Regions from separate parts of the Viridibacillus sp. FSL H8-0110 genome, predicted to be linked through region 2. Evidence: a T-box and tRNA genes for the amino acid it is inferred to sense, from the RefSeq annotation. Region 2 holds a T-box; the other holds one or more tRNA genes.
The links. A T-box is a leader RNA that pairs with one kind of tRNA and senses whether it is charged. The one in region 2 lies ahead of trpS (tryptophan--tRNA ligase), so its partner is inferred to be a tRNA-Trp.

Region 1 (8,185 bases), 3.0 Mb from region 2:
TTCATCTATTGTGAGTGAATCTACGTATTCTTTAGGCTCTGCGTTCGTAAACTCTCCGATAATAACACCTGCTACTTCATCTAACTTGCGTGAAAGCTTTAACTGATTGAGAAGACCATCAATTTGAGCCGGCTCTAAACCAATATCTTCAATAAGCAATATTTTTCCTTTAGTATCGATTTCATACTTAGTACCAATACTGCTGACAATTAGTGTTAGATTTCCTCCTGTTAGTTCCCCTCTTACAGCCCCACCAGATACTGTTGTAAGCATAGAGATATCTTCTTCATAGTGAATCTCAGCAGGTTCAAACAACTGCTTAAACATATGCTTAGAACGTTCTGCTACATCTTCTCGCCCCATACTTGATAAAGTTGGACCATGGAAAGTTACAATATCAGAATACAAACCAAAAGCGGTATGTAAATACGTAATATCTGAAAATCCCCAGAAGATTTTAGGATTCTCCTCTAATAATTGATAATCAATGCGTTCTGCAATACGTGCAGCACCATACCCACCACTAGCACAGAGAATAGCAGCAATATTAGGATCTTCAATCATTTCGTGTAAATCAGATAAACGCTCCTCATCAGTTCCTGCCAAATAACCATTCTGCAGTTGTACAGACTTTCCAATAACATATTTCAGGCCAAGCTCCTCTAAAAAAGCGAATGACTTTGTTAACTTCTCAAAATTTGGTGGACTAGCAGGTGCAATAATCCCAACCGTATCTCCAACCTGCAATCTCTTTGGACGTATTTTCATTTCTTAAAACTCCTAATAATATATTCTGTTTCTTATCTCTACTTTATCAAACTCTATATATGAAAAGCGAATAAAGAAGCATTCCTTGATTTACTTATTCACGAAGTATTATAAGTCTGCTGGAAGTACACTTTAATTAAGTTACAATATAATACTTTAATTCCATTGAGAACTGTTAACCTCAGAACTTCTACCATCTAGTAAATTGCTAGGGGGGTCTATATGTAGAAATGCACAAAAAAAGAGGAGCACTCTTTCCCCTCTCTCTTCTAAACATCTATTTCTTAAAATGTTACAGGAACCTTCTCAAATTCCTCATTACTCGCGATTATAAATTTGCTTATAATTCCACATGTACCCCTGCTTTATTCGCAATGGCCTTATCATACAAATATTTAGCGACAACTATATCCGCAATCGCAAGACCCACAGATTTAAAAATGGTAATTTCCTCATCCTTTTCTCTACCTGGCCGCTCCCCACTTACCACTTTTCCAAGCTCTGCATGAATACCAGTTTCAGAAAATACTCCTTCTTGAATCGGCACATGTAAATCTCCTGTTTCTTCCAGAGCTGCGTCTTTTGCTTCTACAATAACTTTATGTGCTGAAGCAATTGCACTTGACGGTAATTCCTGCATCGTTGGACGGAATGAGCCCACCGCGTTTACGTGCGTACCTGGTTTCAATGCTTCGGTGAAGACCGGGATTGTCGAGCTCGTTGCAGTCACTAGAATATCTGCTTTTCGTACCACTTCATTAGGATTATCACAAAGAACTGCTTTCACTTTAAACTTTTCTTCTAAGAATTGAGCAAACTCTTTTGCTTTTGAATCGCTACGATTAAATAAATGAATTTCTTCAATATCTCTTGCAGCTAAAACTGCTTCACACAAACCTTTTGCTTGCTCACCAGTTCCAATAACACCTAATACTTTCGCATTCTCACGTGCAAAATACTTTGTCGCAACACCTGATAAAGCACCTGTTCGAATAAGAGTTAAAAAAGAGCCTTCAAGCAAAGCTAACGGTTCACCAGTTTCAATATCAGATAATAAAACAACACCCTGAATGGTTTTGCCAGTTTTCTTATTATCGGGAACCACCGTTACATATTTAACACCCATTGTTTGCAACTCTTTGGCAACGGAAGGCATGACAAGCCCTGTATTTGCTAGGCCAAAAGGAAGTGACAACCGAATTGGTGTCTCTGTTCTCGAGGCGGAAAACTCATTTAATGCTTGCGCAACACAGTCCATTACCTCATTCATATCCATCAAATTCTTTTGTTCACGTGCACTTAAAATCAACATATCTTTTCCTCCAGTACTGAACTACCTAACAAATACATGTTGCTCTGCGAGATTATTGAACCACCATATTTGATTCTGGAAAGGATGCATCCTTAGCTTCTTCAAGAGATTCTATTTCATCACCAAAACGTGAATGCACAATTGCGGTTCCCGTTAAATCATCCTCAATATTATTTACTATGTTTTCAGTATCAATAAGTGATGATACAGCAACATAAATAGTTAATTGAATAAAATTATTCTTCTTTTTGCACCACCCCTTCTTTCTTTAAAGCTACGAAACTATCAAATCTCTTCCAATAAGAATCCTCTTGGCAAAGTGTCGCGTGGATCAACTAAAAATTGGTGGAAACCTGTCAGGAAAGCTTCTCCTGTAACTTTTGGAATAACCGCTTCATACCCCGCTACATTGCTAATCGATAATATCTCACCAATGAATTGGCCATCTGTGATGCTTTCGTGAACAAAGCTTCCCTTATCTTCCAATTCACCATGTGCATAAAGGCTTGCCAGTCTTGCGCACGTACCTGTACCACAAGGTGAACGGTCGATTTGTTCATCAGCAAAAATTGTAACATTACGCAAATTTGCATTCTCTCCTACTGGATCATCTGAGAAAATAACACCATAAATGCCACGAAGGCCACTTTCAAGTGGATGAACTACATCTATTTTATCTTCGATATATCGTTTGATTTTCGTTCCCCATTTTTGAATTGCAGGTAAATCTTTGGTATTTACTTTCAAACTCATCTCTTTGCTTTTAACAACTGCGTAGAAAGCACCTCCAAATGAGATATCAACATTGAATTCATAACCATCAATACTTACAGGCATATCCTTTTCCAATACAAATGACGGAACATTTTCAAAAGAAACCGCTTCTACAATAGAACCATTGCATTTTGCATAGGCTACTATTTCACCTGCAGGACTATCGATGATAAATTTCTGATTTTCTTCTGTCACGATGAAACGACCTGTTTCTATCCCCATCGTGATTACACCAACAATTCCATGTCCACACATCGTGCTCCAACCTTCATTGTGCATAAACAGTACTCCAAAATCTGCATGAGGGCTCGCAGGGGGCGTAATAATACATCCATACATACCGTGATGCCCCCTTGGTTCAAGCATCAGTACTTCTCTTATGTAATCAAGATGTTCCATGCAGTAAGCACGTCTTTCCAATTGAGTATCACCTTTTATCTCGGGTAGCCCATCCGTTATAATTCGTAATGGTTCGCCTGCAACATGTACATCAACTGTTGTATATACTTTTTTAATGATCATTTAAATCTCTCCAATCCAATTTTTAAAATACTATTTCAAAATGACTTATAAAAAGAGACTCTAGTTATTTATTAACATATGTTTTATAATTTAAGTGAAAGTTCAATATATTTGAAGTATTACTTAAATTACAATAACCTAATATTAGATTAGAGGTAATATTCTGTCAACTTTATTTTTTAAAATATATAATGATGTATACTTTACATAAATTGAGATGAGGTATTGTTATGGACAAAACAATTGGAGATAAAATTAAAAGCCTACGAAAAGAAAGAAAATTGACCCTTAAGGAAATTGCAGACAAGACTGATCTATCCATCAGTTTTTTATCACAAGTTGAGCGTATGAAATCATCTCTAACACTAGAATCGCTTAAGAAAATATCTGAAGTACTTCAAGTAAATCCTAGTTACTTTTTCAGCACAGAAACAAAACAAAAGCAGCCAACTGTCATTCGTGGAATTAATAGCAGTGCGGATTTGACCGTCAACCAATTCATTTACAAGGACTTGTCCGGCAATCATACAGGACTTGGCTTTAACCCACTTTTTATAATTCTAAATCCCGGAGAAAACAAGGGGAATCAATTTACTCATCACGGAAAAGAATTTCTGTATGTTTTAGACGGCATACTGACTGTACAAATAAATGATGAAGAATATCATTTAAACGAACATGACTCCATTATCATCGACTCTAGTAGTCCACATTATTGGTTGAATCTCACAAGTACACCTGTTAAATTTTTATGTGTTTCTTCAGAATGAAAATAAATAAATCCAAATTTTGTTTCTATAATTACTAATAATAAAAAAGAGGAGGGAAATTTCCCTCCTCTCTTTTAGTACTTTACCCTCTTCTTTAAAATTTGCAGATACCTACTCAAACCCCTCATCAATCTCAATTATAGATAATTCCTCTACCAAGTTTGCAATATCTAATTTAGAAAGCCAGCACCTTCATAGCTAACATTGAACGACTGTGGTTCTAGAATATTTTGCACCTTAAATTCCATCAGGGTTCTTCCCTTAATGAAAGAAATTTTGACAACAAAAAAGAGCCCTCATTAGATGAGAACCCTTGATATACTTGCTTATTTAGGATACCGGTGGTCGGGGTCGAACCGACACTCTCGAAAGAACACGATTTTGAGTCGTGCGCGTCTGCCAATTCCGCCACACCGGCATAATATTATTATAGATTATATGTAGTTATTTTAAAAATAATTGGAGGCGGCAACCGGATTTGAACCGGTGGTAGAGGTGTTGCAGACCTGTGCCTTACCACTTGGCTATGCCGCCGTAAATAGAAAATGGAGCGGAAGACGAGGTTCGAACTCGCGACCCCCACCTTGGCAAGGTGGTGTTCTACCACTGAACTACTTCCGCAAATTTAACTGGGGTACCTGGATTCGAACCAGGGCATGACGGAATCAAAATCCGTTGCCTTACCGCTTGGCTATACCCCAATAATATGGGGCGACTGATGGGAATCGAACCCACGAATGCCTGAACCACAATCAGGTGCGTTAACCACTTCGCCACAACCGCCATAATATTATTATTATATCTAAATTATTTTATTGTCAAAAATTAAATGGGGCGACTGATGGGAATCGAACCCACGAATGCCTGAACCACAATCAGGTGCGTTAACCACTTCGCCACAACCGCCATTATATAATTTAAATTGGCAGGGGCAGTAGGAATCGAACCCACATCAAAGGTTTTGGAGACCTCTATTCTACCGTTAAACTATGCCCCTAAAATAAAAAAATGGTGGAGGGGGACGGATTCGAACCGCCGAACCCGAAGGAGCGGATTTACAGTCCGCCGCGTTTAGCCTCTTCGCTACCCCTCCAGAAAAACATGGTGCCGGCGAAAGGAGTCGAACCCTCGACCTACTGATTACAAGTCAGTTGCTCTACCAACTGAGCTACACCGGCATTATTATGGTGGGTCAGGACGGAATCGAACCGCCGACACTTAGAGCTTCAATCTAATGCTCTACCAACTGAGCTACTGACCCATAATAATTTAATATTCTTTTTTAAAAAATGGCGGTCCGGACGGGACTCGAACCCGCGACCTCCTGCGTGACAGGCAGGCATTCTAACCAACTGAACTACCGGACCATTTGGTTGCGGGGACAGGATTTGAACCTGTGACCTTCGGGTTATGAGCCCGACGAGCTACCGAACTGCTCCACCCCGCGATAATGGTATTATTGACTTAAATGGTGGAGGATGACGGGATCGAACCGCCGACCCCCTGCTTGTAAGGCAGGTGCTCTCCCAGCTGAGCTAATCCTCCGTATAATGTTATAAATGGTGACCCCTACGGGATTCGAACCCGTGTTACCGCCGTGAAAGGGCGGTGTCTTAACCGCTTGACCAAGGGGCCATTTAATAAATGAGAATGTGTATGGCGGAGAGCAAGGGATTTGAACCCTTGAGACAAGGTTACTCGCCTACACGATTTCCAATCGTGCTCCTTCGGCCACTCGGACAGCTCTCCAAAAATGGCTCCGAAGGTAGGACTCGAACCTACGACCGTCCGGTTAACAGCCGGATGCTCTACCACTGAGCTACTTCGGAATAATATGATCGCCTAGCAACGTCCTACTCTCACAGGGGGAAACCCCCAACTACCATCGGCGCTAAAGAGCTTAACTTCCGTGTTCGGCATGGGAACGGGTGTGACCTCTTTGCCATCATCACTAGACTATTGTATTACCTAAGGACAAGAATAATTATATCATCTTTTTTAAATTTTAGCAAGTGTTTTTTGCTATTTTAGAAAAGTTTTTTATTATTCTCTCAAAACTGGATAAATTACATTGAAGTTTGTTAAGTAAAATTTGGTTAAGTCCTCGATCTATTAGTATTCGTCAGCTCCGTATGTCGCCACACTTCCACCTCGAACCTATCTACCTCATCGTCTTTGAGGGATCTTACTTACTTGCGTAATGGGAAATCTCATCTTGAGGGGGGCTTCATGCTTAGATGCTTTCAGCACTTATCCCGTCCACACATAGCTACCCAGCGATGCCCTTGGCAGAACAACTGGTACACCAGCGGTGTGTCCATCCCGGTCCTCTCGTACTAAGGACAGCTCCTCTCAAATTTCCTACGCCCACGACGGATAGGGACCGAACTGTCTCACGACGTTCTGAACCCAGCTCGCGTACCGCTTTAATGGGCGAACAGCCCAACCCTTGGGACCGACTACAGCCCCAGGATGCGATGAGCCGACATCGAGGTGCCAAACCTCCCCGTCGATGTGGACTCTTGGGGGAGATAAGCCTGTTATCCCCGGGGTAGCTTTTATCCGTTGAGCGATGGCCCTTCCATGCGGAACCACCGGATCACTAAGCCCGTCTTTCGACCCTGCTCGACTTGTAGGTCTCGCAGTCAAGCTCCCTTATGCCTTTACACTCTACGAATGATTTCCAACCATTCTGAGGGAACCTTTGGGCGCCTCCGTTACTCTTTAGGAGGCGACCGCCCCAGTCAAACTGCCCGCCTGACACTGTCTCCTACCCCGCTAAGGGGCATGGGTTAGAAGTTCAATACATCTAGGGTAGTATCCCACCAACGCCTCCTCCGAAGCTGGCGCTCCGGAATCTCTGGCTCCTACCTATCCTGTACAAGATGTATCAAAATTCAATATCAGGCTACAGTAAAGCTCCACGGGGTCTTTCCGTCCTGTCGCGGGTAACCTGCATCTTCACAGGTACTATAATTTCACCGAGTCTCTCGTTGAGACAGTGCCCAGATCGTTACGCCTTTCGTGCGGGTCGGAACTTACCCGACAAGGAATTTCGCTACCTTAGGACCGTTATAGTTACGGCCGCCGTTTACTGGGGCTTCAATTCGCACCTTCGCTTGCGCTAAGCACTCCTCTTAACCTTCCAGCACCGGGCAGGCGTCAGCCCCTATACGTCACCTTACGGTTTTGCAGAGACCTGTGTTTTTGCTAAACAGTCGCCTGGGCCTATTCACTGCGGCTCTCTCGGGCTTTCACCCTACTAGAGCACCCCTTCTCCCGAAGTTACGGGGTCATTTTGCCGAGTTCCTTAACGAGAGTTCTCTCGCACACCTTAGGATTCTCTCCTCGACTACCTGTGTCGGTTTGCGGTACGGGCACCTTTTACCTCGCTAGAGGCTTTTCTTGGCAGTGTGAAATCAGGAACTCCGGACATACGTCCTCGTCATCACAGCTCAACGTTATAGAAATGGGATTTGCCTCATTTCACGCCTCACTGCTTGAACATGCATAACCAACAGCATGCTTACCCTATCCTACTGCGTCCCCCCATTGCTCAAATGGTAAATAGGTGGTACAGGAATATCAACCTGTTGTCCATCGCCTACGCCTATCGGCCTCGGCTTAGGTCCCGACTAACCCTGAGCGGACGAGCCTTCCTCAGGAAACCTTAGTCATTCGGTGGACGGGATTCTCACCCGTCTTTCGCTACTCATACCGGCATTCTCACTTCTAAGCGCTCCACCAGTCCTTCCGGTCTGACTTCACAGCACTTAGAACGCTCTCCTACCACGGACATCTAAGATGTCCATCCACAGCTTCGGTGAATTGTTTAGCCCCGATACATTTTCGGCGCAGCGTCACTCGACCAGTGAGCTATTACGCACTCTTTAAATGATGGCTGCTTCTGAGCCAACATCCTGGTTGTCTAAGCAACGTCACATCCTTTTCCACTTAACAATTACTTTGGGACCTTAGCTGGTGGTCTGGGCTGTTTCCCTCTTGACTACGGATCTTATCACTCGCAGTCTGACTCCCG
Region 2 (8,185 bases):
GCGGTCAATTAACAGAAGCTGTCCGAAGAAACCCATATGCAGTAGTATTATTAGATGAAATTGAAAAGGCACATCCCGATGTGGCGAATATTTTGCTACAAATTCTAGAAGATGGTCGTATTACCGATAGCCAAGGGCGTATGGTTAATTTCACAAACACAGTGATCATATTGACATCTAATATTGGTTCAAGTTATTTACTCAATATGCCTGAAAATAGTGAACATGCTGTTGAGGATTTAGTAATGGCGTCTTTAAGAGAGCATTTCAAACCAGAGTTATTAAATAGACTCGATGATATCATAATGTTCCATTCATTAACAAACGAACATTTTTATCAAATTACTTGGAAGTATATTCAGTTATTACAAAAACGAGTGGCTGAACAAGAAATTGAACTAGAAGTAAATGAAGATGTCATCCAGTGGGTAGTAGCAGAAGGAATAGATCCAACTTTTGGTGCAAGACCTTTAAGAAGATTTGTACAGCGACACATTGAAACGCTCGTTGCAAAAGAATTATTAAAAGGGGAGACAGTACCAGGGGATAGACTAGATATTTCAATGGAAGATGGTAAAGTAACAATTCAAAAAGAACCAGCGTAAAGATAAAAAGTCTGAGCAACCATGAAAAAAGGTTGCTCAGACTTTTTTAAAAGAAAAAAACCCCGCCCAATCTTTGGACAGGATTTTCATTATTGTTGGTGACCTACTTGTTTAGGTGATTCGTTTGGAATAACATTGCTAATAATAATTAAGAATACAGAGAAAACTACTGAAAGCCCTAATCCAAGATTTAAGTTAAATCCAACATTCTGAATTGAACTTACTACGTAGTTCAGTACAGAAACTAATAATGCTGACCAGAAAAATAGCATAATATATCTCATTAATTTCACCTCTAACTAACTTTTTTACCTGTTCTATCATATCATATAGCCACATTTAAATAAAAGAATCTTTTCATTATTATGCCCCGTTATTTGGACAAAAATTGACGAAGTGTTGAAAAAATATAAATCTTTCGTTATAATTATTACCAGGTACTAATAATTGATAACAAAAGAAAAGAGGCGCTACTTCATGAACGCTGGAATAATAGGCTTAGGAAGATGTATCCCTAATCGCGTAGTCACAAATGCTGACTTAGAAAAAATAATGGATACATCAGATGAATGGATTCGCACTAGAACAGGAATTGAAGAACGAAGAATCGCATCAGATGAACATAACTCTTCTCATTTAGCTTTTGAAGCTGCAAAAAATGCAATAGCTAATGCTGGAATTTCGGCTGATCAAATCGGACTTATTTTAGTTGCAACCGTAACACCTGACCGACCATTTCCGAGTGTAGCGTGTATGATACAAGACCAACTCGGTGCACACAAAGCAGCTGCAATGGACTTGTCCGCTGCATGTGCAGGATTTATGTATGGATTGGTAACGGCTAAGCAATTCATTGAATCTAATACGTATGATTATGTATTAATAGTTGGTGTTGAAAAACTCTCGAAAATTACAAACTGGGAAGATCGAAATACTGCTGTCCTATTCGGCGATGGTGCATGTGCAGCTGTGATGGGTAAAGTATCTGAAAATCGAGGAATTTTATCATTTGAGCTAGGTTCAGACGGCTCAGGCGGAAAGCATTTGTTCCAAAATGACGCAGGCCATATTGAGATGAATGGCCGTGAAGTTTTCAAATTTGCAGTACGTCAAATGGGTGAATCAGCATTAAATGTCATAGAGAAAGCTGGATACACTAAGGAAGACGTTGATTTCCTTATTCCGCATCAAGCGAATATTCGAATTATGGAATCTGCAAGACAAAGACTAGATTTGCCAGAGGAGAAGATGTCTACTGCTATTAAAAAATATGGCAATACATCGTCTGCTTCAATTGGCAATGCATTAATAGAAGAACTAGAAGCCGGCAAAATTCATGATGGCGATTTACTCGTACTCGTTGGATTTGGTGGCGGCCTTACATGGGGCGCCGTTGCAATGCGCTGGGGAAAATAACAATACAAAGAAAAGAGGGAGTTAAAATAACATGACAAAACGTCGAGTAGTTGTTACAGGAATGGGTGCTGTAACACCTTTAGGAAATGATGTAGAAACAACATGGAAAGCGGTTAAAGAAGGAAAAAGTGGTGTCGGTCCATTAACACGTATAGATGCTGAGCAATTTCCTGCAAAAGTTGCTGCAGAAGTAAAGGATTTTGATATTGAAGCATACATTCCTCGTAAAGAAGCACGTAAGATGGATCGTTTTACACATTACGCATTAGCGGCGTCTATTATGGCTGTAAAAGATGCAGGGTTAGAAATAACTCCTGAAGTTGGTCTTCGTACAGGTGTTTGGATCGGTTCTGGTATTGGTGGAATGGAGACGTATGAGCAACAATTCCGCAATTTCCTTGAAAAGGGACAACGACGTGTTAGTCCATTTTTCGTACCAATGATGATTCCAGATATGGCTGCAGGGCAAGTATCTATCCACTTTGGTGCAAAAGCTATTAACTCATGTTCAGTAACAGCTTGTGCATCTGGTACAAACTCAATTGGTGATGCGTTCAAAGTTATTGAACGTGGCGATGCTGATGTTATGATTACTGGAGGAGCAGAAGCACCAATTACGAATATGGCGGTTGCAGGATTTTGCTCAAATACAGCACTTACATTAAACCAAGATCCGCAAACTGCATCTCGTCCATTCGATGCTAATCGCGATGGTTTTGTTATCGGCGAAGGATCGGGTATTGTTATTTTAGAAGAATACGAACATGCAGTAAAACGTGGCGCAAAAATCTATGGTGAAGTTGTAGGGTACGGTTCAACTGGAGATGCGCACCATATTACAGCTCCTGCTCCAGAGGGTGAAGGTGCAGCACGTGCAATGAAGCAAGCGATTGATGATGCTGGAATTGATGCAACAGAAATTGGTTATATTAATGCTCATGGTACAAGTACACCGTATAATGATTTATTTGAAACAAAAGCTGTGAAAACTGTATTCGGTGAGCATGCGTATAAATTAGCGATGAGTTCAACGAAATCGATGACAGGTCATCTACTTGGAGCAGCAGGTGGGATTGAAGCAATTTTTTCAGTACTTGCATTAAAAGAAGGTATTCTCCCTCCAACGATGAATCTGGAAACAGCAGATCCTGAATGTGACTTAGACTATGTTGCTAACGGTGCTAGAGAAAAAGAAATTACTTATGCTTTAAGTAATTCACTAGGTTTTGGTGGTCATAATGCCTCACTACTATTTAAAAAGTTTTAATAAGTTATAAATGACCACAGGGTGAATACCCTGTGGTTTTTTATCTATACAATTTTGTTGTTTAAATTAAATGATTACTGGAATAGTGATGTATTTCATTATAGTAAGTGAAAGATTATTAATTAGTAAGAACATCATATTTTTATATAAAAATGACCTCGTTAGTTATAACGAAGTCATTTTTTCATATAGTAATAAAAACTAGAAAAGGAAATATGCAAATGCGCTTACTATTTTTCTTAACTTTTTACGGTCTGATTGTAATAAGTTCAACACACATGATTCTGTATTTGAACTACCGAGCACTAGGATATACTTGGACAGCCGTTTTTATGTTCATTTTGCATACAGTCGATTTCAAAATTTTCATCGGCTCAAGTATTGGACTAGTTATCGTCTATTTCTCCCAAGGCCCATCGCGTCTTCCATTTTCTTGATTGTTGCGCTTGCAATAGCGTTCGCTTTTTCAGCACCGGTATCTAAAATATCATCTAATTTTGGTGAATCGATTAACTCGTTAAAACGTTCCTGGATAGGTGCTAGATGATTAATAACACTTTCAGCAACTCCTGCTTTGAAAGCACCATAACCCAGCCCAGCGTATTTTGCTACAAGATTATCAATTGATTCATTTGTTAAAGATGCTTCAATTGTTAGTAAATTAGAGACACCAGGTTTAGATTCAGTATTGAAAGTAACAACGCCTTCAGAATCTGTCACGGCAGATTTGATTTTCTTCTCGATCTCTTTTGGAGTATCTAGAAGGCGGATTGTTGCTTTTTTGTTTTCATCGGACTTACTCATTTTCTTCGTTGGTTCTTGAAGTGATTTAATGCGAGCTCCGCTTTTTGGTAATTGAATAGTAGGAATCGTGAATACTTTACCGTACCGTTTATTGAAACGTTCAGCTAAGTCACGTGTAAGTTCTAAATGTTGTTTTTGGTCGTCACCAACTGGCACGATATCTGTGTTATATAGAAGAATATCTCCAGCCATAAGTGGTGGGTAAGTAAGTAAGCCTGCAGAAACCGCCTCTTTACCAGTAGATTTATCTTTGAATTGTGTCATACGCTCAAGTTCACCGATGTAAGAAATACATTGTAACATCCATCCAGCTTGTGCATGTGCAGGTACTTCTGATTGAATAAATAGTGTTGATTTTTCTGGATCAATACCTGTTGCTAGATATGTTGCAGCAAGCGTGCGGATGCTGTTACGAAGTTCTTTACTGTCTTGTGGCATTGTAATTGCGTGTTGATCAACAATACAAAAAATACAATCGTACTCGTCTTGCATAGTTGTAAACTGTCTGAATGCACCAATGTAGTTACCTAATGTAATGACACCTGTTGGTTGTACACCTGAAAAAATACGTTTCATAATTAAATTCCTCCTTGGATATAAAAAAACATCATGCGTCTCCTAAATAGGGACGAATGATGTTGAATCCGCGGTACCACCCAAGCTTGTCGATAAATCGACCACTCATCCTCGTAACGTGAGGTAAACGAACAGAGCTACTACATAAAGGTTCGCAAAGTTAACTCGGAAGTCCATTCCACTTAGCGTATCATCTGTTTGCACCAACCACAGACTCTCTTTACATACGACATAAATGTACTACTCTTCGTCTTCGTTTTTCTATATTACTTTGTGTGATTATAATATAGTACCAAGCCAAAAATCAAGCAATCGTTTACAGATTACAAATAATAAAAAATAAGGGCAATGAACATCATCATAATGGTAGCTCCACCGATTTGTAAAATACCCAAATAGGGCATTGAAACAATTTCAGATGGGGCTCTCATACTTTTAACATCCTCTAATCTAGATGACTTCACAAAAACCTTACGCATACTAACCGTGAAAATGTCAAAAAATCCAGATGATAGAATATATGAGGTGAGTCCTACAAAAAGTACAATAGCTCCTATGATAAATGAAATATTAATGTAATCGATTAATCTTAGCATTTTATATTGGAAGAACATGATGATCACGATTAAAAATTGCAGTGCTAAGAAGAGAATACCTTTCTTTTTCAAGCTAATAACCTCCAATTCTGTATTCATTTTAGTTGAAATAAGTTGAAAAATCAAAGAAATTTCACATCATTATATATTCAGAATATTAGAACTTTGTGCTGATAAATACTGATGTTATCACATTTGAATATCAAGTATACGTCAAAAAAAGACATTTTTATCAAAAGGTTACTGTACAACTTTTTTTGAATATGTATAATTAGCAATGTAATGATTTTTCAGAAAATTCAAGGGGGATTAGTTATACATGAAGAAAAGTAAACTAGTATGGCTATCAAGTCTTATCCTTGTTCTTAGTGTTTTCTTAGCTGCTTGTGGCACAGGAAATGACAAAGATACAAGCAAAGAATCTGGTAGTGGTAGCAAAGAAAATTCAGGTAGTGTTGATGCAACTCAAGAACTAAATGTTATGGAAACTGCTGAAATTCCAACAATGGACTCAGTATTAGTAACAGATGTAGTAGGATCTAACGTTTTAAACAACGTTAATGAAGGATTATATCGTTTAAATCAAGAAAACTTACCAATTCCAGCGATGGCTGCTGAAGAACCAAAAGTAAACAAAGAAGGTACAGTTTACACATTTAAGATTCGTGATGCTAAATGGTCAGATGGCTCTGCAGTAACTGCTAATGACTTCGAATATGCATGGAAACGTGCAATTGATCCTAAAACTGGATCTGAGTATGGTCCATATATGATGGATGGAGTAGTTAAAAACGCAAATGCAATTGGTAAAGGTAAAGCAAAAGCTGCTGACCTTGGTGTAAAAGCTCTAGATGAAAAAACACTAGAAGTTACACTTGAAAAACCAGTTCCTTATTTCTTGTCTTTAATTTCACTAAGTACATTCTTACCACAAAAAGAAGAATTCGTAGTAGCGCAAGGTAAAAAATACGCTTCAAACTCAGATACAACTTTATACAATGGTCCATTCGTTCTTGAAGGCTGGGATGGAACAGGATTAACTTGGAAATATACTAAAAATGATAACTACTGGGACAAAGATAATGTAAAACTAGACACAATCAATGTTGACGTAGTGAAGGAAGTTCAGACTCAATTAAATCTTTACACTTCTGGTAAAAAAGACCGTGCAGGACTATCAGGTGAATTTGCAATGCAATATGCTGACAATCCAGATGTAGTGAAAGACGTTGAATCTTCACCTTTCTACTTGAAATTAAACCAAAAACGTGATGGTAAAACAGATACAGCTCTTGCAAATGTAAACATTCGTAAAGCAATTTCTATGGCTTTCAACAAAGAAGATTTAACTAAAGCAGTATTAGCTAATGGTTCATTCGAAGCTAACTACCTAATTCCAGCTGAATTCACATTTGATGAAGAGGGTAAAGACTTCCGTGAAGTAAACGGAGATATGAACAAATACAACCTTGAAGAAGCTAAATCATATTGGGAAAAAGGTCTTAAAGAACTTGGAACCGACAAACTTGAATTAGACTTCTTAGGCGATGATAGTGACTTAGCTAAAAAAATGGACGAGTACTTGAAAAACCAATTAGAAAAAAATCTACCTGGTTTAAGTATTAAACTAAAAGAAGTTCCTTTCTTAGTACGTGTTGATTTGAATTCTAAACAAGATTACGATATCCAAGTTGCAGGTTGGGCTCCAGACTTCCAAGATCCATACACATTCTTAAATTTATGGTTATCAGATAGTCAACAAAACAATATGAGCTATGCATCTGAAAAGTACGATAAATTAGTAACAGATGCTCAAACAATTTATGCAACTGAGCCAGCAAAACGTTGGAAAGCAATGGCAGATGCAGAAAAAACATTGATTGAAGAAGATGCAGCGCTTGCACCTATTTATCAACGTGGTACTATGGCACTTCAAAAACCTTATGTTAAAGGTTTAGTGAAACATAACTTTGGTGCTCAATATAGTTATAAATGGACATATATCTCAGGTAAATAATAGTATTCAATTTTATGAGATTATGCTAAAACCCTGAATAGGGAGAGTATGTGGTTGATTTTAAGCCATATACTCTCTTTTTAATCAGATATTAACTAATTGGAAAATCATGCTACTAAGGGTTTTGTTAATAACAACATTTACAAAGGAAAGAATTTTCTAATTGAGATATTTCTATGAGTTCCATAGTTACGACCACTATTTTAGGAGGTGCAAGAATGGCAAAGTACATTTTAAAACGAGTATTGTATATGATACTAACATTATTCCTGATTGCAACATTTACGTTCTTCTTGATGAAGATGTTGCCGGGTTCCCCTATAGCTAGCTCACCTAAACTAACCCACGAACAGTTAGCTGCGGTGGAAGCAAAATATGGATTAGATAAACCGCTTCCAGTTCAGTATGGAATATATATGAAAAAGATGGTACAACTTGATTTTGGCGTTTCTTATCAATTTAAAGGTGCAAACGTTACAGAATTAATTATTAACCGTGCTGGTCCTTCATTCCTTTTAGGTATTCAAGCGCTTATACTCGGTACTATAGGCGGTATTATTTTAGGGATGATTGCAGCTTTAAGGCAAAATACTGTATGGGATTACGGCAGTACGTTAATCGCGATATTTGGTATCTCCATCCCTTCATTCGTATTTGCTTCATTACTACAATATTGGATTGGTGTTAAGGGAGGATTCCTTCCCGTTGGATTATGGGAGAATGGCTGGCAATCTAGTATTTTGCCGACAATTGCATTAGCCATGGGTCCTCTAGCGACATCAGCTCGTTTCATTCGAACAGAAATGATAGAAGTATTGGGAACTGACTATATTACTCTAGCAAAAGCTAAAGGTGCTAGCGGCCTTGAAATTGCATTTAAGCATGCATTTCGTAATGCATTAAT

Region 1: it encodes a tRNA-Trp, which carries the amino acid that the T-box ahead of trpS (tryptophan--tRNA ligase) is inferred to sense. The anticodon was not compared.

The regions. Positions count from the first base shown of each region.
Region 1 is NZ_JBBOPJ010000001.1:612,666-620,850, reverse strand. Features, by position in the region: gene MHH98_RS03110 (S66 peptidase family protein) at 1-768, opposite strand, end outside; gene MHH98_RS03105 (ornithine cyclodeaminase family protein) at 1,109-2,080, opposite strand; gene MHH98_RS03100 (proline racemase family protein) at 2,366-3,376, opposite strand; gene MHH98_RS03095 (helix-turn-helix domain-containing protein) at 3,607-4,146, shown strand; tRNA gene MHH98_RS03090 (tRNA-Leu) at 4,483-4,564, opposite strand; tRNA gene MHH98_RS03085 (tRNA-Cys) at 4,607-4,680, opposite strand; tRNA gene MHH98_RS03080 (tRNA-Gly) at 4,693-4,767, opposite strand; tRNA gene MHH98_RS03075 (tRNA-Gln) at 4,776-4,847, opposite strand; tRNA gene MHH98_RS03070 (tRNA-His) at 4,854-4,929, opposite strand; tRNA gene MHH98_RS03065 (tRNA-His) at 4,977-5,052, opposite strand; tRNA gene MHH98_RS03060 (tRNA-Trp) at 5,070-5,143, opposite strand; tRNA gene MHH98_RS03055 (tRNA-Tyr) at 5,156-5,239, opposite strand; tRNA gene MHH98_RS03050 (tRNA-Thr) at 5,249-5,324, opposite strand; tRNA gene MHH98_RS03045 (tRNA-Phe) at 5,332-5,407, opposite strand; tRNA gene MHH98_RS03040 (tRNA-Asp) at 5,437-5,513, opposite strand; tRNA gene MHH98_RS03035 (tRNA-Met) at 5,517-5,593, opposite strand; tRNA gene MHH98_RS03030 (tRNA-Val) at 5,616-5,691, opposite strand; tRNA gene MHH98_RS03025 (tRNA-Glu) at 5,707-5,781, opposite strand; tRNA gene MHH98_RS03020 (tRNA-Ser) at 5,804-5,895, opposite strand; tRNA gene MHH98_RS03015 (tRNA-Asn) at 5,901-5,975, opposite strand; rRNA gene rrf (5S ribosomal RNA) at 5,987-6,102, opposite strand; rRNA gene MHH98_RS03005 (23S ribosomal RNA) at 6,239-8,185, opposite strand, start outside.
Region 2 is NZ_JBBOPJ010000001.1:3,639,024-3,647,208, reverse strand. Features, by position in the region: gene MHH98_RS18290 (ATP-dependent Clp protease ATP-binding subunit) at 1-605, shown strand, start outside; gene MHH98_RS18285 (YjzD family protein) at 695-889, opposite strand; gene MHH98_RS18280 (beta-ketoacyl-ACP synthase III) at 1,083-2,021, shown strand; gene fabF (beta-ketoacyl-ACP synthase II) at 2,053-3,288, shown strand; gene trpS (tryptophan--tRNA ligase) at 3,679-4,668, opposite strand; T-box leader at 4,714-4,931, opposite strand; gene MHH98_RS18265 (DUF3899 domain-containing protein) at 4,992-5,336, opposite strand; gene MHH98_RS18260 (peptide ABC transporter substrate-binding protein) at 5,584-7,281, shown strand; gene opp3b (oligopeptide ABC transporter permease) at 7,500-8,185, shown strand, end outside.